One region of the Photobacterium swingsii genome, then DNA from elsewhere that is predicted to be linked to it. Evidence: riboswitches for the same ligand, from Rfam matches in the RefSeq annotation. Region 1 holds a riboswitch; each other region holds the start of a gene.
What was found. Region 1 has a riboswitch for lysine ahead of OCU77_RS07015 (Na+/H+ antiporter NhaC family protein). Riboswitches for the same ligand answer to the same signal wherever they lie in the genome.

Region 1 (8,192 bases):
TTCTCGTAATAGAGCAAAGCAGTGCGTGATAAGCCTACTTGCTCTGCAAGTTCTGAGATTCGATACACTGTTTTTCTCCACACGATTGTTTGAACTAAGGCACTGTAAACTGTAAAGCTATAGACAGGTCAATATTAACGACCATCTAATTTATAGACTATGAGGCAGCAAGCAAAGTGAGGGCCTAGATTAACGGGAGATAGAGGGGATAATCCACATCACCACAGCGGCATGATGATGTGAGTGGGGCGCGAGAAGTGATAGTGTTGACTTATTGCTCGGCGGTAGACTTCATTGCGCTGAGTTTTGTGCAATGAAGTCTGTTTTAGTCATGCCGTAATGTAGACGATCAACAAAGCCGTTTTCAACCTTGTAGTAATTTTTCTGGCTGCCTTCACGATTGAATCCGCATTTTTCTAGCGTTTTGTACGACCCTATATTGCTGGCATAGCAATCAGCCGTGACTTTGTGAGCGCCAAGCTCGTTAAATGCAAGCGCAGTTAAGTATAGTGCGGCTTGAGTGGCAATCCCTTGTCCCCAAGCATGTTCTGCTAACTGATAGCCTACTTCAAAATTGCCTTCTAAGAACATTACAGACGGCAAACCTGCCATGCCCATGTATACGCCACTTGTGTCTCGAATGACAATGGTGAGATGTTCCGGCCATTCACCCACAGCGATGGCTTTTTCGGTGTTTGTAATAATAGGGCCAAAGAAACCTTCGTAAACTTCAACAGGTGCAGGTGCAAAAAACAGGAATTCACTCACAGCTGGGTTACCCAGCATGTTAATAATATCTGGTAAGTCATTTAGGGTGATAAGTGAAATATTCAGTGTTGGTGTTAATGCAACAGGCTGACCTTGTTTAAGCGCGGAAATAGACAATGTTGTAAACCTTATTAATTGGAATGGATACGATAAGGGGGATGATAGATGGGTTGGCTTATTACAGATTGAATATTTCCGACACTTTTTGAAATGTGTGAAAGTTTGTTATAGCTGACGATAGGCTATAACAAAAATCCCCCGCGAGTGGCAGGGGATTTATCAGAGCAAGTTGTGACGCTGGAATACAAGGCTAGATTAGTCTTGGGTGAGACCAATAAGCGCTTCTTGCGTAGAAGATAACTGTTGTTTGCCCGACTGATCTAAACCAAGTTCTTTGTGTGCTTCATCTGCTGTCATGCCCAGATGACAGCGAAGGATATCAATTGCAACTTGGTAATTCTCTTGGTCTGCCATTTTTCCTCCTTGATAGATATGACATTCGCTCTACATGCTATCGACAATAGCTAACTAGCATGTTCTGTGCAATACGACTAAGGTCGTATACTAATAAAAAAACACTTTGTTCAGTGTTTAATCAGAAACAAAGGATAATTTGTAACTTAGTCTTAATATGTGTTGTTGTACAGAAAACTCTTTCTATACAATGCGCTACCCCTCAATGGTTATGTCAAAAGTGTATGCGAGCTAACGAAAAGTAACAATTTGCGACTTTCCCTTGTAATCACTTTGATCGACCATACTATATAGATAAATCGTTAAATGCTTTTTACGCATACGCAAATGGCGCGTAGCAGGAAGGCGTTGTGGCATTTAACAATAAAGCTGTTGAAGCTTCTTTTATTGGAGAAAACTAAAAATATGAAGCGAATTGCATTGTTTTTGGCAACCAACCTTGCCGTCATGCTGGTATTCAGTGTCGTCTTGAACATTGTTTATGCTGTCACTGGTATGCAGCCAGGTAGCCTTTCTGGGTTACTTGTAATGGCAGCCTTGTTTGGTTTTGGTGGCTCGCTGTTCTCTCTATTCATGTCGAAGAAGATGGCGTTGCGCTCTGTAGGTGGTGCTGTCATTGAGCACCCTCGTAATGAGACTGAACACTGGTTAATGGAAACTGTATCTCGTCAAGCTCAGCAAGCGGGCATTGGTATGCCAACGGTTGCGATCTACGACTCAGCGGATATTAATGCGTTTGCGACAGGTGCTAAGCGTGATGATTCATTAGTTGCTGTATCAACAGGTTTGATGCACAGCATGACACGCGATGAAGCAGAGGCTGTTTTAGCACATGAAGTTAGCCACATTGCCAATGGTGACATGGTGACGATGACTTTGATGCAAGGTGTTGTGAATACCTTTGTTATATTTGTGTCTCGTTTGGTTGCTGGCGTTATCAGTGGTGTAAACAGTAATGATGAAGAAGGCGAAGGTGGTAGCTACATGACCTACTTTATCGTGTCTTCTATCATGGAAGTACTGTTTGGCTTCTTAGCAAGTATCTTGACCATGTGGTATAGCCGTCATCGCGAATTTAAAGCGGATGCAGGTTCTGCCCACCTTGTTGGTAAGCAGAAGATGATTTCAGCGTTAGAGCGTCTGAAAATGAGCCAAGAGCCACAGCTTGAAGGTTCGATGATGGCGTTTGGTATTAACGGCAAGAAGTCACTGTCTGAGCTATTTATGACACACCCACCGTTAGAGAAACGTATCGATGCTCTACGTCGTGGTGAGCACCTTTAATCGTTAATTGTTATAACTTTCTATGTGAAAGTCCGATGACCCGTACTAGCAGTAGGTTAGCATAAAAATCAAAATGCCAGTCAGTTTTGCTGACTGGCATTTTTTATAGGTGAAGTCGGCTACCTTGGGGCCAAGGTAGTCTAGGTGCTATGGGCGCCTAGGCGCGGTGAATAGTGTTATTACTTTGCTTTCCCTACGGCTGGGTCAGCGAGCATGTGTGGGTGTTCGCGGGCGAGCTAACCTCAATCGTCAAATCGACGGATATTGAAATCAAGCAATACTGGTATAGGGCGAGACTGAAATAGCATGTTGTAGTGCGTGATAGCGATTGGAGGAAAGTGAGGTATGCAGAAGCTGATACAGCTTGGTTGTGAAAGCAAAAAAAAGAGCAAAGCCATGATAGCTTTGCTCTTTCTTACTATTTGAAAGGGACTTAGTTAGTCACAGGCTCGGCGGCCATGGTAGGTTGAGACTTTCGTACAGCAAAGATGCAGAAGGCTAAGAACCATAAGCCACTCACGCCAACACCAATCCAAGCTGATTGTGTGTAGCCGATAGCAAGGTAGCCCAGTAGTGCACCAAATGCGACAGAGCATGCGTATGGCAGCTGTGTCATGACATGGTCCATGTGGTGACAACCTGCGCCTGTAGCAGAAAGGATACTGGTACTGGAAATAGGGGAGCTGTGGTCACCAAATACCGCACCTGCTAGTACCGCAGACAGCATTGGAAGTAGCATTGCGATGTCACTTGCTGCTGCAATATCACCTGCTAGTGGTAGCATGATACCGAACGTACCCCAGCTTGTACCTGTTGCAAACGCCATAGCACAAGATAAAACAAAAACCAGCGCAGGTAATAGCTCGATAGGTAAATTGCCATTAGCCATCGATGCTAAGTAAATACCTGTTTGCATGTCGCGTACAACCGCACCAATTGTCCATGCAAAGAATAAAATCACAATCGCAGGCATCATCGCAGAGATACCTTGTGGTGCTGCTTTCAGCCAAGTGTCCGCACTCATTTTTAGTCGTAGTGCTAAACCAATAGAAACGACTAAGCTACAAATCGCACCGTAAACTAGTGACGAGCCAACATTGGTATTTTCAAACGAACCAATAATGCTAAATACTTCACCTTTCGCACTGAGTACCTCAGCGCCAGATTGCACCATGAAAAAGACTGTCGCTGCTGTTAGCGTGAAAATAGGTAATACCATATCAATCATGCCGCCTTTGGCATCTGCTGGTATTTCTACGTCTAAGCCTGCTGGTTTGCCTTGTGATTCATCCCAAAGCTTTCCTTCTAATGCCCAAGCTTCGTGCTTACGCATTGGGCCAATGTCTAGTTTGAAGAAAATAACGCAGATCACCATTACCAAGGTAAATACCGCGTACAGATTCATTGGCATCATTTCGACAAATGCAGCGATAGGGCTTTGGTCTGTTACGTTATGCGCAACCATAATGCCGCCGACAAGCGCGATAATGTACGCCCCCCAAGATGAGATAGGCATCAGAACACAAACTGGTGCTGCAGTAGAGTCAAGCAAGTAGGCAAGTTTTGCGCGGGAGATTTGGAAGCGGTCTGTAACAGGACGACAAATCGCACCAACAGAAAGGCTGTGGAAGAAATCATCGATAAAGAAAACAAACACCATTAAACCAGTCAGCGATTTAGCACTGCGGCGATCTTTACAGCGTACCGATGCCCAATCAGCAAAGGCTTGTGTCGCGCCAGAAACACTCATTAAACTGATTAGTGCACCAAGCAGTAACATGAAAATAATCATGTTCACATTATCGCCATTCAGCGAGCCGTTACTCCAGACAATAGCTAAAACTTTATCAAATAAATAGTGGAGAGCTTCAAGCGGGGAATAATGGTTGAGCATTAATGCGCCAGCTGCGATACCGGTGCCGAGAGACAGCAAAACACGACGGGTGGATACAGCAAGGACGACCGCAATCATAGCGGGCAATACGGACCAAAGAGAGTCCGAAAAATCAAAAAGGTTCATGATCTCAGTTCACCTACAACATATAAGGTGGAGATCTACCGAAAGGACGAGTAACTAAGAAGCATAATAACGATCACTTGTTACCCCTTCTGGCAGCGCTCCATAGTAAAAACCTATGGCAGTTCTGTACCTGTTCGGCACAGACCCAGCGACTGAGATTGATAGCAACAGTCACTTCGGCGCTGGCTCCTTTCTCCGGCATCAAAGGAATCACCCTCCACTCGGATACTCTTAGGCAGCGCGCCTCTACTTTAGGGTTGGCAGACTCCATTATACCAATGAAATGCCGTGTACTGGTATTATATGTGGTTGAATATTTTAGTCATCAAATAATCCGCTTTATTCACGGTTAAATGCAATTTTTTTGATTGTGACGATAAATATATTAAATAGGTGGATGGTAATTGTTCGTTTTGTGAATGGCTCCGATACTTTTTAGCAAAAAAGTATGCGCAAAGGCGTTGCTTGATGTGCAGTAAAATGAGAGATAAAAATCGGCTGCATAATAAATATGCAGCCTGATGCATCTTGGTTTTTTGATTTAGCTGTATGCGGCTTGAAGACGAGCAACAGGCTTACAGTTTATTGGTAAGTGGAGTAGTGCAGCAACGAAAGCTAATACTACCGTTGACCACCAAATCGGCTCATATGAACCGTAGTAATCGTAAATTCGACCACCCACCCAAGCACCTAAAAAACTACCTACTTGGTGAGTAAAGAAAACTAAACCGTACAAGGTAGATAGGTAGCGAGCCCCGAAGATTTGACGAACCAAGCCAGAGGTTAATGGCACTGTGCCTAACCAGCAAAAACCAATTGCACCACCAAAGATAGCAGCGGTGTGTTCAGTAACAGGTAAGGTAACAAAGGCGGCAATGACGATGGTGCGTACAAGATACAAGGAAGTCATTACATAGCGTTTATCAAACTTATCGCCCATGACACCCCAAAAATACGAGCCGAAGATATTGAAAATACCTACATAGGCCAGTGCCATCGCAGCAATATTGCCAGGTAAACCTTTATCGGCTAGGTAGCTTGGCAAGTGGGTAGCTATAAACATGACATGGAAGCCACACACAAAGAAACCCGCATGAATTAGCCAGTAACCTCTGTGATTGAAAGCTTCAGACAATGCTTGCTTGAGTGTTTGTGAATCGTCAATCGTGTTGCTGTTACTTTTGGTACTGCTTGTTTTCATAAAGCTCGCAAATGCGATCATTAAACAACATGCCAAGGCAAAAAGTTGTAATGCGGTTTGCCAGTCAAAATGTGTCAGTAACGATTGTGCACCGGGGATCACTGCAAACATGCCAAACGAGCCTGCAGAGGTGGTTAAGCCAAAGGCTTTGGCTGTGTGTTCTGCGGGTACTACGCGTGCGATAGCACCCAGTACGATTACGTAACTCGTAGCACTTAGACCTAAGCCCACCAACATACCTATAGTGATATACAAGATGCTTGGTTCAGTGGCAATTGACGTGAGATACAAGCCCGCGCCATAGGCTACAGCACCTAACATGATAATACGTCGTGGTCCCCAGCGATCGGATGCCATGCCAACAAAAGGTTGGAACATACCAAATAGAAGGTTTTGCAGGGCAATCGCAAAGCTAAAGAATTCACGGCCGGTTTGAAATGTATCTGAGATTGGCATCATGAAGATACCGAATGACTGCCTAATCCCAAGGCTAAAAATTAATGTCCCTATTCCCATCCATACTAAAAGTGGAAAACGAAAAATGCTCATTAATGGTGCTCTATATGTGAATCCGAATTTGATTGATGACAGCCTGCATGGACAGCATGCTGTGCAAGTGCATCTAACAAAGGCTGACAATGATGAACGCCAATAAGAGTAATGATGAGCAGTAAAACCATACGGCTTAGCTGCGCAAAAAGTGATTGTGAAAACATCAGTGCCTCATACGCGAAATTGCGAGGCGCGGATTCTAAATAAACTGACATAATGAGACAAATGAATAAAAGTCAGGAGGATTATGCATAAAATGCATGTTGTGGCTGAGGGGCATTATTATGAGGAAATAAAGGATCTTCTTTAACGCTTTCCTCCAGACTAATGAAAATGAACAAAAGCAATCTCGATTTTACTTGCAGAATGAGCTGAGCTGGAAGATTGAAATGAAGCCTTCTCGAAACGGCTTTATTCATCTCAAGGTATTTTATATTTTTAAAAATAGCTATGAGGGATTTGGATGATTAAAGAAAAGGTGATTAAGTATAGAATGTGATGCTCTTTGTGATAAATCACTCGGTTCACCGTGAAACTAATCGTGTTTTTATCAAATCATCATACAATGCGCATTATCCCTCTTTACGTTATTTATGTATGAGACCAACCATCCAATGACTCTCGAAAGACGCGCTGAGTTTTTACTCCTCTTTACAACATTTTGTGCATCTGCAGGGTGGATCTTCTCAAAAGAAGTGATCCAAGGTCTGCCGCCGTTTGGATTCATGGGGTTACGCTTTCTCACGGCTTCTTTGATATTGCTGCCTTTCTGTTTAAAGCACTTTAAAGCGGTTGCGCTGGGTGATGTGCTACGATCCATGTCGGTCGGTTGCTTACTGGGTGGGGCATTGTTGTGTTGGATTTATGCCATTTCAGTCAGTGATACCTTAGGGGAAGGGGCTTTTATTATGAGCCTGTCGGTATTACTCGCACCTTTAGTGGCTTGGGGACTCTTTAAGCATAAACCTGTCCGTGAATTTTGGTTATCTTTGCCTTTTGCTGTTATTGGATTAATGCTGTTATCGCTTTCACAAGGGTGGCAGGGGTCGATTAGCCAATTATGGTTTTTATTAGCGGCTTTCTTTCTTGCGTTGCACTTCAATTTTAATAGCCGTTTTGCGCAGCGTATGCCTGTCATGCTACTCACCTGCATTCAATTGTTTGTTACTGGGATCATGGGGCTGTTGCTATCAACATCTGTTGAAGCATGGCCATCAGCAATACCGTCAGCAATTTGGGGATGGTTTGCGTTGAGTGTGTTGTTTGCGACGAGCTTGCGCTACCTAACTCAAACGATGGGGCAGCAGCGAGTAACGGCGGCGAATGCAGCGATCATTATGATCTTGGAGCCGATTTGGACCGTGTTGCTTAGTATCCTATGGTACAAAGAAGCCATGCCTGCCGCTAAGATTTTAGGCTGTAGCCTGATTTTATTTTCGTTGCTACTGTATCGTGGTTTGTCTAACCCTAAAATACGGGCATTAATTAAGCGCTCCGACCCACATGCATCATAGCGTGATCACTGCGAGTGATTAGCGTCATTAATAGGGCTCCCAGTTAGCTAGCCGCTATTTATATTTGTCTATCTTACTGGTCTATATTGCGGCTAGCGTTCCCGTGGATAGGGTGTAGCTTGCATTGATTTAACTTCTGGCAGGCGGAGATCGTCAGGATCATCAAGGAGTCGCTGCTGAAGTGTATATTCTTCTTCAATTGAGTGGAGTATTTGCTGAAAGGGCTGGTTGCCGACGGTTAAGCTTGTTTGGAAGGGTTGTGAATAAATCAAAATTGCGTACATCACCATACCTGTGGCAGCGCCATACGCTGAGAGATAAAACATACTTACTTTGGTTTGTTTGAAATAGCTCATTGGGATCAGAGCAAGGAAAAAGA
Region 2 (8,192 bases), 1.1 Mb from region 1:
CTTGGCGAGCCAGATTGGTGCAGGTTTAGTGGGCGTGATGTATGTGTTGGATGAGCCTTCAATTGGCTTACACCAGCGTGATAACGAGCGTTTGCTCAAAACCCTGACTCATCTGCGTGATTTAGGTAACACAGTGATCGTGGTTGAACACGACGAAGATGCGATTCGCGCGGCCGATCATGTGATCGATATTGGTCCAGGCGCAGGCGTTCATGGTGGTCAGGTTATTGCCGAGGGTACCATGGCGGATATCCTGCAATCCCCAGACTCTCTGACAGGTCAGTATTTGAGTGGCAAGCAAGCTATCGCGATCCCAGAACATCGTATACCTATGGATCCTGCCAAGACAGTGAAGCTCCTTGGCGCAAGTGGTAACAACCTCAACAATGTTGATGTGGAAATTCCAGTCGGACTCTTTACCTGTATCACGGGGGTCTCTGGATCAGGCAAATCAACCTTGATCAATGATACCTTCTTTCGTATTGCTCACCACCAACTTAATGGCGCGACAACGGGAGAAATCGCCCCTTATCGCGAAATCCAAGATCTCGAGCATTTCGATAAAGTTATCGATATCGATCAAAGCCCGATAGGCCGCACCCCACGCTCTAATCCTGCAACTTATACTGGGATCTTTACGCCTATCCGCGAGTTATTTGCCGGTACCCAAGAGTCTCGAGCACGAGGTTATAAGCCGGGCCGATTTAGCTTTAATGTTAAAGGGGGGCGCTGTGAAGCCTGCCAAGGTGATGGCGTTATCAAAGTCGAAATGCACTTTTTGCCAGACGTCTATGTGCCGTGTGACATGTGTAAAGGCAAGCGCTATAACCGTGAAACGTTAGAAGTAAAATACAAGGGAAAAACCATTGATGAGGTGTTAGACTTGACCGTCGAAGATGCTCGTCAATTTTTTGACCCCGTTCCAGCGATTGCAAGAAAACTACAAACCCTGATGGATGTGGGTTTATCATATATTCGCCTAGGCCAAGCTGCGACGACCTTATCGGGTGGTGAAGCACAACGGGTGAAATTGGCACGCGAGCTATCTAAACGCGATACAGGCAAAACATTATATATTCTGGATGAACCGACAACGGGCCTTCATTTCCATGATATCCAACAGCTGTTAGTGGTGCTGCATCGCTTGCGCGAACATGGCAATACCATCGTCGTTATCGAGCATAATCTCGATGTCATTAAAACAGCGGATTGGATCATCGATTTAGGCCCAGAAGGCGGTAGTGGTGGTGGTAAAATTATTGCCACTGGCACACCAGAAGAAGTGGCATTAGTCGAAGGATCACATACCGCACGCTTTTTAAAGCCAATGCTTTCGACCCTTCAATAATCGACAATATAATGTCATAAGCCAAAGCAGGTGATCATTCGGTTACCTGCTTTTTGTTTATGATACCTACCTCGCCTCTTTAAACGATCACTAATGGATGCAAGATGACAGTGCTACATATCCAAGGAACCCGGCTCGCTCAACCTGGGATCAGTAAACCTTTGGTTAAACCTTTTCTCGCGGCCCTTTGTGCGCTGTTTGTACATGCCTTGCTCTATTTTCAACATAACCCTGGCGGCTCAGGATTAGAGCTTCCCTTTAATGCCACCAGCTGGATGCCTTTTAGCTTTGCGATTGGTGTAGGTTTATTGGAAATCAGTCGCCAACGCATCTGGCGCTACACTCGACTGACACTTGTACTGTTTGTTTGCTGTATTTTATTATCCATCCCTATGTTCTACAGCAACGCAGATGTTGCTGCAGCCAGTGATCGTATCATTGGATTATGGGCTGGTTTTTTATTCTTTGTTGCCCTGCAACAATTCGCTTTCACCCCTAGCCGTCGTCAACTCATTTTATGGTTCATCTTGCTAGGAATACTGACGCAAACCCTGTTTGGCTGGTATCAATATTTATGGATAGAGCCACAGAATGCCTTTGGTTTTGATCCAAGCAAAAGTCGTCCCCATGGTATTTTCCAGCAACCTAATGTGATGGCAAGTTTCTTGGCGACAGGATTAGTACTGTCTGGTTATTTACTGGCACGTATGCCCATGTACCGTGGTAAATGGTCTTTTCAGCAACTACTGCTGCTGATTACGCCAGTCTTGATCATACCTATTTTGATCGTATTAAGCTCCCGAACAGGCTGGCTTGGCGCAATGATTGGTGTCGCATTACTGATTCCATATCTAAAACAATTCGCCGCTAAAGCGCAGTGGCGGATGTGGTTATTGATGATAGTACTCGGCCTAACAACCTCTTATGCCATCAATCAATCTACAGACTGGTCAGCACAAGAAGATAGAGTCAGCCTCAAAAGCCCACGCTCTATTCATATTCCACAATCATTTAAGATGTTTACCACGGAACCCTTAACAGGTTATGGCTATGGTACGTTTGAAGTGTCTTATCTCACCCAGACTGCACGTTGGCATCAAGCGGATCCGTCACAACCTGCAGGATTGCCCGCACTGGATCACCCGCACAATGAACTAACGTTTTGGGCTGCTGAAGGAGGCATAGTCCCACTAATTGCCTTACTGCTTGCCGCTGCCGCTGTTGTATTTAAAATACGTAAAGCACGCGAAGGCACGCAACTGGCACTTGTCGCCTTGTTTTTTCCCATCACATTACACACACAGCTAGAGTATCCGTTTTATCACTCACTCGTGCATTGGGCGATCTTTATCATCCTGATTTATTGGGTAGATAACCTCACAGCGAAATACAGTAAAAAGCCTCTGAGTTACGTATTAGGGATTAAGGTTGCAGCCCTATTACTGCCGCTACTCGTGAGTAGTTATATGATCACGACGCTCTATTCAGGCCGCATGCTGACAAAATTTGAGACAACGTTACCGCTAAATATTGATTATTTAATGAAGGTCAATAATCCATGGGCATGGAAGCATCGCTATGAATGGGCACTGCACCAACCTCAATTAGAATTAGCGCAAACATTGAATAAGCCGGAATTAATCGAAGAGTACATTCGTTGGGCAACAGTAAAAGCAAAAACATGGCCACGAGAACAACTGTATGGCAATTTGATTGTGTCTTATCGCTTATTAGGCGATGACAACCATGCCGAGCAAATTCTACAAGAGGCTGAGTTTTTATTTCCTAATGGTGATTTTAGTGATGCACTCGCCGTTCAACCTTTGAGTAAGCAGTCGGCTGCAACATCATCAGCAACGCCAGCCACCGAATAATCACATTCAACCTTTCTCGGTGATTTCCCCTATAAAAATGGCGACCATAGTGGTCGCCATTTTTAAATCTAAGTTGTACTTGATTATTTCAAGGTACTTTCTAATGCTTTAAGGCATAAGGCAACGTTCTCATTTCTTGCCGCATAACCCATCAAACCAATACGCCACGCTTTACCTGCTAACGCCCCTAGCCCTGCACCGATTTCGAGGTTATACCGAGTCAACAAGGTATTTCTCACCTCAGCATCATTGACGCCTTCAGGAATATAGACCGCATTTAGCTGTGGTAAGCGATGCTCCTCAGCAACAACAAAAGTGATCCCTAGCTGCTCAAGCCCTTCACGCAAAGCGAGGTGCGCATCTTGATGACGCTGCCATGCGTTCTCTAGCCCTTCTTGTTGCAATAGCACTAACGCTTCATGTAAAGCATAAAGGCTATTCACTGGCGCGGTATGGTGATAGCTACGCTTACCCTCACCGCTCCAATAGCCAAGCACCAAACTTTGATCAAGGAACCAACTTTGAACCGGTGTCGTGCGCGCCTCTATTCTATCGATAGCACGTTGAGAGAATGTCAGTGGTGATAAACCAGGCACACACGATAAACACTTCTGACTGCCCGAATAAACTGCATCAAGTTGCCACTCGTCCACCAGCAGAGGAACGCCACCCAGTGATGTCACTGCATCGACTATGGTTAAGCAATCATGTTGTCGCGCTAACTTGGCAATCGCCTCCGCATCGCTCAGCGCACCAGTCGAAGTTTCAGCATGTACAAACGCAACAATTTTAGCATCGGGGTGTTGAATTAATGCTTGCTCGACCAAATTCGGGTCAACAGGCTCACCCCAAGCATTATCAATCACAACAGCTTCACCGCCACAACGCAGTACATTTTCACGCATTCGCTCGCCAAATACGCCATTGCGACAGACGATAACTTTATCACCCGGTTCGACTAAGTTAACAAAACACGCTTCCATACCCGCACTACCCGGCGCAGAAACCGCAATAGTAAAACTATTTTTAGTTTGAAATGCGTACTGCAATAACTGCTTAAGTTCATCCATCATCCCGATAAACGTCGGATCTAAGTGGCCAACGGTCGGACGACTTAGCGCCTGCAACACTTGCGGGTAAATATCTGAAGGGCCTGGTCCCATGAGAGTACGTTGGGGTGGATAGAAGCTTCCTATTGTCATTGTCATTCTCCTTAGACGGTCTCTGATGCTTATGTTTAGTTATATATCAGAATAAAGTAGGTCGATGTTTATCTTTCATTGAAACACTTATATTAAAAGCAGATACCAATACCAGCCATTCGTTCACTCATAAGAGTGATTCGCTCCCACTGAAACTGGCTCCAACAAGTTATTTCAATTTTTTTGCATAATCAATCAAGGATGTGTTGACAACATCATAACAAATCCTATTCAATAGCTATTCAGTTTTTGTTCACCCTGCTGATATTACCAGCAGGTAAAAACAGAAGAGGAGCGTTACCCAGGTATTTGTTTGGCGGGGCCCCACCCCAATGCCAAACCAAGAGGGGGAGTAACGCCGAGATACGTCCGAGCAGGGGATCGGACATATCGGCCTTGAAGGTTGAATCCTTCTGGCTGTCATATTTCACCTTTTGAATGGAATCAAGAAAGGTGCAATATGGGGAGCTTCTGGTTATCGTGATTTCTATCCGCTTGCCGTTTGATACTGCTTTCTTACTAGCAGCACCTCCCGCTTATTTCATTCGATTCCTATATTTACGCTGTTTTTAGGAGACATGTTTTGAGCCCGATTTTATCATCAACACCACCTTTAGCACTCACCGTTGCCAAGTTTGGTGGTACCAGTGCTGCCGACTACAACGCAATGCAACGTAGTGCCCAGATTGTGGCAAATAGCCCCGCAACACGCTTAGTATTGATAAGTGCCTGCTCTGGGGTCACCAACTTACTGGTAGAGTTATCCCAAGGCATTGCTGATAACACACTACGTCAGCAACGCCTCCAAACCCTACACGAGACACACCAATCCGTGCTTGAGCAACTTCAATCACCAGAAGCCCCAGCTGCAGCTATCCAAGCTCTATTAGACAATATCGCGATACTTTCAGAGCAAGCCATTGATCACCCCAGTGCAGCAATTACCGACCAATTAGTGGCAAATGGTGAATTGCTCTCTACCCATTTATTTACACAAATCCTTCAAGAGCAAGGTATTGATGCGATTCGATTTGATATTCGCAAAGTCATGCGTACCGATAGCCAATATGGCAAAGCCATTCCCAACCCAACAGCAATTCGCCAGCTCAGTAACGATCATCTTCGCAGCCAATTACAGCATCATGTTATCGTCAGCCAAGGCTTTATTGGGTCAGACGAAAACAACCACACCACAACCCTAGGCCGTGGCGGCAGTGATTACAGTGCAGCATTAATGGCTGAAGCAATCAATGCAACGACGTTAGAAATTTGGACCGATGTCCCAGGCATGTACACCACAGATCCACGCATTGCCGCCAAGGCGCAACCCATAAAAGAAATCAGCTTTAGCGAAGCCTCTGAAATGGCAAATTTCGGTGCAAAAATTCTTCACCCCTCAACCTTAGTTCCTGCGATACGCCAACAAATTCCAGTCTTTGTTGGCTCTTCAAAAGCACCAGAGGAAGGGGGAACCTGGATTCGACAAACCGTTAGCGATGCCCCGCTTTTTCGAGCGCTAGCACTACGCTGCAACCAAACCATGGTGACACTCACGAGTCTGAATATGTTCCACGCTTATGGTTTTCTCGCTGAAGTATTTCGCATTTTGGCTGAGCATAAAATTTCGGTCGATTTAATTACCACATCAGAAGTCAGCGTTTCACTAACACTGGATCAAACCGATACCGCAGGTGGTGCACCGACTCTACCACAAGCGGCGATTGAAGCTCTGAGTGAATGGTGCAGAGTCGAAGTCGAGCAAGGTCTCTGCCTAGTCGCATTGATTGGTAATCAAATGAGCCATACTCAAGGTTCTGTGAGCCAAGTATTCGGCTCTCTCGAAAAATATCAGCTTCGTATGGTGTGCTATGGTGCGAGCCCCCACAACCTCTGCTTCTTAATCGATCAAGACAATGCAAAGCCTATCGTGCAACAGCTCCACCAGCAATTATTCGAAAAACATTAAGCCTCAATAATCGATAAAAAAAGAAAGGCACTCCAAGAGTGCCTTTCTTTTTTATTGCTTAATATCTAACTTAAAGATTTGGCCCTAACCATTTCTCTGCTTCTTCAAGCGTCCAACCTTTACGTTGTGCATAATCTTCTACTTGATCTTGCTGAATTTGTGCAACGGCAAAATAACGCGATTCAGGGTGAGAGAAATACCAACCCGATACAGCGGCACCAGGCCACATGGCATAGCTTTCCGTTAATGTCATTCCTGCATTTGCTTCAGGTTCAAGCAGCGACCAAATCGTACCTTTTTCAGTGTGCTCAGGACAAGCAGGATAACCCGGAGCAGGACGAATACCTTGGTATTTTTCCCGGATCAAATCGTCATTTTCCAACGCTTCCTCGGGGGCGAACCCCCAAAGGTCTTTACGTACCTTTTCATGCAAGCACTCAGCAAACGCTTCAGCCAATCGATCCGCAACAGCTTGGATCATGATGGCATTATAATCGTCACCCGCTTCTTTAAATTGTTCTGCGATATCATATTCACCAATCCCACCCGTCACTGCAAAGGCTCCTATCCAATCAGGCTGACCACTTGCTTTAGGCGCAATGTAATCCGACAAACAGTAGTTCGCCCCTTTCGTTTTCTGCGTCTGCTGGCGTAGGCCATGCAAGACAGTTAATACGTTGCTACGGGTGTTATCGGTATACACTTCAATGTCATCACCAATATTATTCGCAGGGAATAAACCACAGACACCATTGGCTTTAATCGTGCCTTTGGCCTCAATCTCATCCAGCAGTGCATTAGCATCATCAAATAAGCGCTGCGCCTCTTCGCCGACGACTTCATGGCGTAAAATCGTCGGGTATTTACCACTCAGCGACCAAGTCATAAAAAATGGCGTCCAATCAATATAGCGACGCAGTTCAGAAATAGGGAAATCTTTAAACACATGCACACCCGGTTTAACGGGCACTGGTGGCGTATACGTCGTCCAATCTATATCGACACGGTTATCCCGCGCTTGCTCAAGCGTAACTGGAGCGGTGCGAGGCTTCTTACGGCTGTGTTGATCACGTACTACATCGTATTCTTTGTCTAATCGCTCAACAAAAGCGGGACGCTGCTCATCAGAAAGTAACGCCGAACATACACCGACAGCGCGCGAGGCATTCGAAACATACACCACTGGCGCATGATAGTTTTGCTCAATTTTAACCGCTGTATGCGCTTTTGAGGTGGTGGCACCACCAATCAAAAGTGGTAACTCAAAACCTTGTCGCTCCATCTCTTTGGCAACATGCACCATTTCATCAAGCGATGGGGTGATCAAGCCACTCAAACCAATAATATCAACGTTTTCTTCTTTGGCGACTTTAAGGATTTTGTCACATGGCACCATGACACCGAGGTCGATGATCTCATAGTTATTACACTGTAAGACGACCCCAACAATATTTTTACCGATATCATGGACATCGCCTTTAACGGTCGCCAGTAAGATTTTACCGTTACTCTGCCCTGCTTGTTTTTCAGCATTAATATAAGGCTCTAAATAGGCAACCGCTTGTTTCATTACCCGTGCAGATTTAACCACTTGTGGCAGAAACATTTTCCCTTCGCCGAAGAGATCACCGACCACATTCATGCCAGACATTAGTGGACCTTCAATCACCTCAAGTGGCTTACTCGCTTTGGCGCGCGCTTCTTCAGTATCTTCAACGATAAACTCTGTAATGCCTTTAACTAACGCATGCTCAAGGCGTTTCTCAACAGGCCATCCACGCCACTCTTGTGCACTGCGATCT
Region 3 (8,192 bases), 400 kb from region 1:
ATTTCTTCTACATCTTCAACACTTAGCATTTCACCTTGAACCACACGTGCTGGGTTGTAACGTGTTAACAGCAGGTGCGTCTTCACTGGTTCTTCTGCATTCTCTGCACGACGAGACTTAGAGTCAAGAATGCCAAGAATGCGGTCTGAATCGCGTACAGACGAGACTTCAGGGTTAGTGGTTACAATGGCTTCATCTGCAAAGTACAATGCCATTAGCGCGCCCGTTTCAATGCCTGCTGGAGAGTCACAAATAATAAACTCAAAACCCATTTCAGTCATGTCGTTGAACACACGCTCAACACCATCTCGGCTTAGTGCATCTTTATCACGCGTTTGAGAAGCGGGTAAAACATATAAATTGTCTACACGCTTATCTTTAATTAGTGCTTGGTTTAGATTTGCTTCGCCGTTGATCACATTAACAAAGTCATAAACAACACGACGCTCACAACCCATAATCAAGTCTAGGTTACGCAAGCCAATATCAAAATCGATAACCGCTGTTTTTTTTCCGCTAACGGCTAAACCTGATGCAATTGCTGCGCTTGATGTTGTTTTACCAACGCCACCCTTACCAGAGGTAACAACGATAATACGAGCCATTCATTAATTCCTTATAAAACGTTATAGAGCAAGAGGCTCTATGTTTAAATTATTTTCAGCAAGTGAGATAACGGCACCTTTACCCCAGAACCCATCTTCAATTTTGTCGCTTAACCAAAAATTGCCATCAATTGACACAAGTTCAGGTTGAAGGTTGTGGCAGAAGATACGCGCTTGTTTTTGTCCATTAGCACCTGCAATAGCGCGACCGCGTAATACGCCATATACATGAATACAGCCGTCAGCAATAATTTCTGCGCCTGCACTTACGTTACTCATTACCACCAAATCACAATTCTTTGCGTAAATTTGTTGGCCCGATCTCACGGGTGTGCGAATGATCCGTGTTGGCTCCATTGCTGGCACATTGGGTTGAATTTGTTTGGCGGCATTCATAACCGCTAATCCAGCTTCTTTAGCGAGGCTTTGCATTTTTGTGTCTTTACAACCACTGATACCGACAGGAATCATTCCAGCTTCAGTGATGCCTGCTTTCAGCTGTTTGAAGTCTATATTGGTGCCCGCATTTGAAATGTCGATGACAATGGGAGCGGCAGCAAAAAAATTGGGCGCTTGGTTCACTTTTTCTTTTAGGTGATCCGTTGCCTGCTGAATGTCTTCATTACTGAGATGAAGTGCTGAGAGCGTGAATGTGCTCCCTTTTAGTTCTGCCTGTTTAGTCATAGTCTTTTTACTGACTGAAGCGAAATTAGCCGTTCAGATACGTTATCACATAGGTATAAGCATGTTATATTCCAAACTGTTTATCAGCAAGCTATCCTTGCTCTAGCGTTGTAAATTCAGACAAAGCTCTCATCTGGTCAGTGAAAATATTCCTTATTCTAGGGAATGAAATCTCAGTTATAAGGTCAGATGTAATTAAGAGCGTAACTAACAGGCAGCAAAATGTTTTGTTCAATCTATAAAAGTCCAAAGAAAGAAAATACGTACCTATATGTTATTAAGAAGGACGATTTCTCGGCTGTGCCTGAAACGTTACTCGCAACATTCGGTACACCACAACTTGTCATGGTGGTGAAGTTAGCTGGCGATCGCAAATTAGCGGGCGCAGACATTGAAAAAGTGAAATCAGATTTAGCCACTGTCGGTTATTATTTACAATTGCCGCCTCCAGTGACTAATTTATTAGATGAATATAAAGCAGCCAAGGCGGCTATAAAGTCTTAAGGTTTATATGTATAAGCGTTTGATTTCGGTCTTAGTGGCCATAGGGATAGGTACATCCACCGCAGCTTTTGCAGATGAAGGGTTTGATAAATACGTTGAAAGCTTAAAAACGGAAGCAAAAGAGTCCGGTATTAGTGCTAGCACTATTACGGCTGCTTTTGAGGGAATCACTTTTACCGAACGCGCTGTTAAAGCCGACAAGAATCAGCCAGAAAAAAAGCTCACCCTGGATGAGTATATTCCTCGAGCTGTACCTGATTGGAAAGTAAAGCAAGCGAACCAGCTGTATCAAAAGCATCGAAAAACGCTTGAGGCAGTAGGAAAAAAATATGGTGTTCAGCCACGTTTTATTGTTGCGCTTTGGGGAGTAGAGAGTAATTTCGGCCGCCTTATGGGTAATTATAATGTGGTAGAAGCGCTTTCAACTTTGGCTTATGAAGGACGCCGCGAAGCATTTTTTAGAAAGCAAGTCATGGCTGCATTACAAATATTAGATGAAGGCCATATCGCTGCAAAGGATATGAAAGGTTCATGGGCTGGCGCAATGGGGCAACCTCAGTTTATGCCAACCTCCTTTTTAACGTTTGCAGTGGATGGAAATAACGACGGACGAGTCGATATTTGGAATACCCAAGCGGATGTTTTTGCTTCAGCGGCTAATTACCTGAGTAAATCTGGCTGGGATGATGCGTATACTTGGGGACGACAAGTCAGTATTCCTAGCTTGCCTGAAAATCTTAAAGGCGTGCAATTAGAAAAAGCGAAAACATTAAGTGAATGGCAAGGTTTAGGTGTACGCAAGTTAGATGGTAGCGCCTTACCTAACGTTGATATTGATGCATGGTTGATACAGCCAGATGATCAACATGGCCGTGCTTATCTCATTTATGATAATTACCAGACATTGCTTAAATGGAATAGATCGCATTATTTCGCACTTGCTGTAAGTCATTTAGCTGACCGTATTCGCTAAAAAAATCGAGCATATACTTTAAAGCCAGAGCCCGCGCTCTGGCTTTTTTGTTATATTTATCAATAGTGTGAGATGGCTCACTCTGGCATGATTTGTTTTGATGTTAATACCTATTCTCGACTGCCTTCATGATACGAATTATCCCTATGAATAGAACCTTTGATCGTAAAAGACTTTCTTCGTGCTGTTTGTCACATTGAAGCTTGGGCGTGTGTTGAGTACCTGCAAAGAATGCATTTTTGGCAAAGTTAGAGCTAATTCGCTTCTATTGAGCAAGACGACGCAGACAATTAGCAAGGAGAGAGTGAGCGAGAGAGAGGAAATAATCCTGATGTAAAGGTACAAAAAAACCCAGACAGTGCTGGGCTTTTATCAAGAATTAGAAATTAGATTTCAAATTCTTCTAGAGAGCGACCTTGGTCTAGTGCAGTTTTAAGTGCTGAAGGTGTGCGACCTTGACCAGTCCATGTTTTTTCTTCGCCGTTTTCGTCAACGAATTTATATTTAGCAGGGCGAGCAGCACGTTTTGCTTTTGGTGCTTTAGCGCCACCTAGAGAACCTAATAGTTCTTCTGGGTCGATACCGTCTGCTAGCAGCATTTCACGGTATTGGTTTAGTTTCTCTGTACGTTCTTTTTCTTTAGCAATTTCTTCAGCTTCAGATTCTTCACGCTCAGAAACGACTGTTTGAAGTTTTTCTAGGCCTTCTTGAAGTTGCTCTAGAGTATATTCACGAGCAAGAGCGCGTAGGCTACGTAGGTTTAATAGTGCTTTTAATGCGTCAGACATTTTTTATTTCCTGTTCATTTAAACTGGCTTGAAATAAGAATAGCAGTCAAGAGTTAATAAATGCAATAGTAATACTTCATATCTAATTTGCCAAACAAATTATTAATTAAAGTTATTAATAATTATTAATTTTAGGTTTTTTACGCTTTTTAGTAATTAGTTTTATGTTGTTTTAAAGTAAATGTGACCTAGTTATAAAATTGAATGAATAATAGAGAGAATTCTAAAGGTGGCCCTATTAGTAACTCAATAGGCTGTTGGCTTGTTCGTTTTTTGAGCTTGATGGTAAAATTATTCACTGTTTATGTTAAAAAATTCACGCTAACTTATTGCATCTTTGATTCGATTCCGTAGAATGGTTTGTACCTTCTTAAGGGTAGAGGCGCATTGTCTATAAGTAATTTGCTGGAGGTGATTCCGTTGATAGCAAATGAAAGGAGCCAATGCCGAAGTGAGAAAGGGCTGTCAAACCTTCTTGCTGGGGTTGTCATCGAATAGAGGCAACACTGCCATAGTATATAATTACATTAACTATGGAGCGCTACTGTGGGGTCGGAGGGTTTTCTTACTCTCTATATAGGCATCTCATCATGGCACACTTGTGTCAGCAGTAGATCTCCAACCAAGATTCGGTTGTAGTAGAGATCATGAACATTGTAGATTTTTCAAATTCCTCCATTTCATTATTGCCCCCATTGGTGGCATTGGGTCTAGCGATTTTAACGCGTCGCGTTTTGCTTTCGCTTGGTATGGGTGTTGCTTTAGGTGCACTATTACTAACGGACTTTTCCTTCACTCATTCAGCAAGTTACATCGGTACAACGGTTAAGGGTTTATTCATCGATGACGGTGCAATAAATAGCTGGAACATGAGTATTGTTGCCTTCCTTATCATCTTAGGTATGACAACAGCACTATTAACCCTGTCAGGTGGTACTCGCGCTTTTGCTGAATGGGCACAAACGCGGATTAAAACCAAACGCGGCTCTAAGCTTCTTGCTGCATTTTTAGGCGTGTTCATTTTTGTAGACGACTATTTTAATAGCCTAGCAGTAGGTGCGATTGCCCGTCCTGTGACTGACCGTTACTATGTTTCACGTGCGAAACTTGCGTACATTCTCGATTCCACTGCTGCGCCTATGTGTGTACTGATGCCAGCATCAAGCTGGGGCGCATACATAATTACGATTGTTGGTGGTATTTTAGTTTCACACGGTGTGACTGAATATTCAGCGCTAGGTGCATTTATGCAACTTGCACCAATGAATTTTTATGCCGTGTTTGCTTTGTTGATGGTTTTTGTTGTGTCTTGGTTCCAAATTGATGTTGGTCCAATGCTAAAGCATGAATTAGAGGCAAGTCGTGGCCATGGTTTTGATGAAGGTGATGACGACAACCAAGCAAAAGATCTCAATGATGAACTAGAAATTGAAGAAAGTGCGAATGGTCGCGTGTCTGATTTGGTGATGCCAATCGTTGCATTGATTGTGGCAACCTTCTTCTTCTTAATCTTTACGGGTTACCAAGCACTTGCAGCTGATGGCCAAGCATTTAACCTTTTAGGTGCGTTTGAAAATACCGATGTTGGTGCATCGCTGTGCTACGGTGGTGTGATTGGCTTCATTTGTGCGTTAATTCCTGTTATTCGCCAGCGTATTCCTGTTTCTGATGTCGTGAGCACGCTATGGATTGGTGCTAAATCTATGTTTGGCGCAATTTTAATTCTTTTATTTGCGTGGAGTATTGGTAGCGTCATTGGTGACATGGCAACAGGTAAATACCTGTCTACTTTGGTTCAAGGTAATGTGAACCCTATGCTACTGCCTGTTATTTTATTTGCGCTTGCAGGTGTGATGGCATTCTCAACCGGTACGTCATGGGGGACATTCGGTATTATGTTACCTATTGCCGGTGACTTGGCTGGAGCTACGGACATTGCTTTAATGCTGCCTATGCTCGCCGCTGTGCTTGCTGGTTCTGTTTTTGGTGATCACTGTTCACCAATTTCAGATACAACTATCTTGTCTTCAACAGGTGCACGTTGCCACCATATAGACCACGTATCGACACAGCTGCCTTATTCATTGTCTGTTGCACTTGTCTCCGCAGTTGGTTTCGTTGTGCTTGGTTTTACAGATTCCTTAGCGGTATCTTTCCTTGCTGCGACACTGGCATTTATTCTCGTGTGTGCGACATTGGGCTGGTTATCGCGTCGTCGTTTATCATCACCGGTGAATGCGTAAAAATTAGAACAAATACAAGTGATTGAACAGCATTAGATTCATTTTGCTTTGTTAATAAAAGAAACCAGTACACAGATGTGCTGGTTTTTTTATGGATAGCTATTTTCAATTCCGTGGCTAAAGTCGTAAAAACTTATGTCTATCTGCCAGTGTCGCTTTAATTATTCGTGTATTTTCTGTAGCATCTCGCCCGCACTTTCTTCACCCAGATGACTAGGAAAGCCTCATGGCCCAGATGTACTTTTATTACTCTGCAATGAATGCAGGTAAATCAACCACATTGCTGCAATCTTCATTTAATTATCGCGAACGTGGTATGACGCCACTTATTTTTACTGCGGCAATTGATGATCGTTTTGGCAAAGGAAAAGTGACATCGCGTATTGGTTTACAAGAGGAAGCTGAACTTTTCACGAGCGATGATAATTTATTCGATCGTATTGCAACCATTCACAATGGGCAGCATACAGATTGTGTGTTGATTGATGAATGCCAGTTCTTAAGTAAAGAGCAGGTATATCAATTAACTGAAGTTGTCGACAAATTACATATCCCCGTTTTATGCTATGGGTTGCGCAGTGATTTCCGAGGTGAGCTGTTTGAGGGTAGCCGCTATTTATTATCTTGGGCTGATAAGTTAGTTGAGTTAAAAACAATTTGTCATTGTGGACGCAAAGCGAATATGGTGATTCGCCAAGATGAAACGGGCCGCGCAATTGCAGATGGTGATCAAGTGGTTATTGGTGGTAATGATCGCTATGTATCTGTATGTCGTCGACATTATAAAGAAGCGCTAGGTCGTTAATCACTTCAGGTGACATGATTTAATAAAAAGCCCGCAACAGACTCCGAATCGTTGGACGTCATTTAGTTGCGGGCTTTTTGCTATTTAATATTCAAAGCTACGTTTATCTTATACCAATTTGGGTAAGTAAATGTTCAGGTGATTGCGCAGGAAAAAGCACTGAAAACAAGGCGTAGATTGCAGATAGCTAGTTGCTCTATCTACAAAATCTATAACGCAGTTATCATTGATTTTAACCAGCAAGAATGATCAGTTACTTAGTTAGATTGGTATTAGTTGTTGTTACTTATTGTGGCGCTCTTCTAAACGTTTAGTAATGTCTGCTAGTGACAAACCTTGGTCTTGCAACAGTACAATTAAGTGATAAAGCAAATCTGCCGACTCATTAACTAATTCCGCTTTGTCACCCGACGTTGCCGCAAGCGCGACTTCAACGCCTTCTTCGCCCACTTTTTGCGAAATACGTTTGGTACCACGGGCGTATAAACTGGCGGTATAAGACGATTCGGGATCACTATCTTTACGACTAGCCAATACTTGCTCAAGTTGATGAAGAAACACCAAAGCAGGTTGCTCTGTGGGGGTGCCATTTTTATTATCAAAGCACGTTTGTGTACCTAAGTGGCAGGTTGGGCCCACAGGGTTCACTTTTACTAAGAGAGTATCTTGGTCGCAATCGAGATCGATACTTTTAAGTTTAAGTACGTTGCCTGACGTTTCCCCTTTAGTCCATAAGCGTGATTTAGTGCGGGACCAGAAGGTAACTTGGCTTGTTTCTAGTGTTTTAGCGAGGGCTTCAGTATTCATATAACCCAGCATAAGCACTTGGCCGCTGGTATTATCTTGTACAATTGCAGGGATCAAGCCATCTACTTTTTCCCAGTTAATGGCACTGTTTAAATCGATAGTTGAGGCTGCATTCATAATCGGATCTCCACATCTTGTTCTTTAAGGTGCTGCTTTAACGCGCCAATATTGATGATCTGCTTATGGAAGACCGAAGCGGCAAGGGCGCCATCTACGTTGGCGAGTTTGAAAGCATCGGCAAAGTGGGTCATTTCACCTGCGCCCCCCGAAGCGATTAAAGGAACCTTACAAACCTCACGTACCATGTTGAGTTGTGCAATGTCATAACCGTTACGAACGCCATCTTGGTTCATCATGTTCAACACGATTTCGCCTGCGCCTCGGCGCTGTACTTCTTGTACCCAATCCTTTGTTTCCCATTGGGTGGCTTGGGTGCGATTTTCATCCCCAGTAAATTGGTAGACTTGGTATTTACCGGTTTCGGCATCAAAGTAAGAATCAATCCCGACTACGATACACTGCACCCCAAATTTATCGGCAAGCTCAGTGATAAGCTCTGGTTTGGCAAGAGCTGGGGAGTTAATGGATACTTTATCTGCCCCGAACTGCAATATACGGCTAGCATCGTCAGCCGATTTTATGCCGCCAGCGACACAAAAAGGAATGTCGATCACTTCTGCAACGCGTGCTACCCAGCTTTTGTCGACCACTCGACCGTCACTGGATGCGGTAATATCATAAAAAACCAATTCATCTGCGCCTTCTTCTGCGTAGCGTTTGGCG

Region 2: another riboswitch for lysine. It lies ahead of lysC (lysine-sensitive aspartokinase 3); the one in region 1 lies ahead of OCU77_RS07015 (Na+/H+ antiporter NhaC family protein).
Region 3: another riboswitch for lysine. It lies ahead of OCU77_RS05270 (Na+/H+ antiporter NhaC family protein); the one in region 1 lies ahead of OCU77_RS07015 (Na+/H+ antiporter NhaC family protein).

Annotation. Positions count from the first base shown of each region.
Region 1 covers NZ_AP024852.1:1,474,868-1,483,059, forward strand. Annotated here, with positions in the region: gene OCU77_RS06995 (MerR family transcriptional regulator) at 1-68, opposite strand, end outside; gene OCU77_RS07000 (GNAT family N-acetyltransferase) at 292-885, opposite strand; gene OCU77_RS07005 (hypothetical protein) at 1,084-1,242, opposite strand; gene htpX (protease HtpX) at 1,648-2,526, shown strand; gene OCU77_RS07015 (Na+/H+ antiporter NhaC family protein) at 2,960-4,546, opposite strand; lysine riboswitch at 4,632-4,803, opposite strand; gene OCU77_RS07020 (MFS transporter) at 5,088-6,296, opposite strand; gene OCU77_RS07025 (hypothetical protein) at 6,296-6,463, opposite strand; gene OCU77_RS07030 (DMT family transporter) at 6,914-7,813, shown strand; gene OCU77_RS07035 (bestrophin-like domain) at 7,906-8,192, opposite strand, start outside.
Region 2 covers NZ_AP024852.1:337,245-345,436, reverse strand. Annotated here, with positions in the region: gene uvrA (excinuclease ABC subunit UvrA) at 1-1,348, shown strand, start outside; gene OCU77_RS01650 (PglL family O-oligosaccharyltransferase) at 1,453-3,222, shown strand; gene OCU77_RS01645 (pyridoxal-phosphate-dependent aminotransferase family protein) at 3,306-4,424, opposite strand; lysine riboswitch at 4,704-4,903, shown strand; gene lysC (lysine-sensitive aspartokinase 3) at 5,092-6,390, shown strand; gene metH (methionine synthase) at 6,461-8,192, opposite strand, start outside.
Region 3 covers NZ_AP024852.1:1,074,629-1,082,820, forward strand. Annotated here, with positions in the region: gene minD (septum site-determining protein MinD) at 1-605, opposite strand, end outside; gene minC (septum site-determining protein MinC) at 627-1,289, opposite strand; gene OCU77_RS05255 (YcgL domain-containing protein) at 1,512-1,793, shown strand; gene OCU77_RS05260 (lytic murein transglycosylase) at 1,801-2,766, shown strand; gene OCU77_RS05265 (H-NS family histone-like protein) at 3,153-3,554, opposite strand; lysine riboswitch at 3,924-4,106, shown strand; gene OCU77_RS05270 (Na+/H+ antiporter NhaC family protein) at 4,202-5,797, shown strand; gene OCU77_RS05275 (thymidine kinase) at 6,024-6,602, shown strand; gene hisIE (bifunctional phosphoribosyl-AMP cyclohydrolase/phosphoribosyl-ATP diphosphatase HisIE) at 6,885-7,526, opposite strand; gene hisF (imidazole glycerol phosphate synthase subunit HisF) at 7,523-8,192, opposite strand, start outside.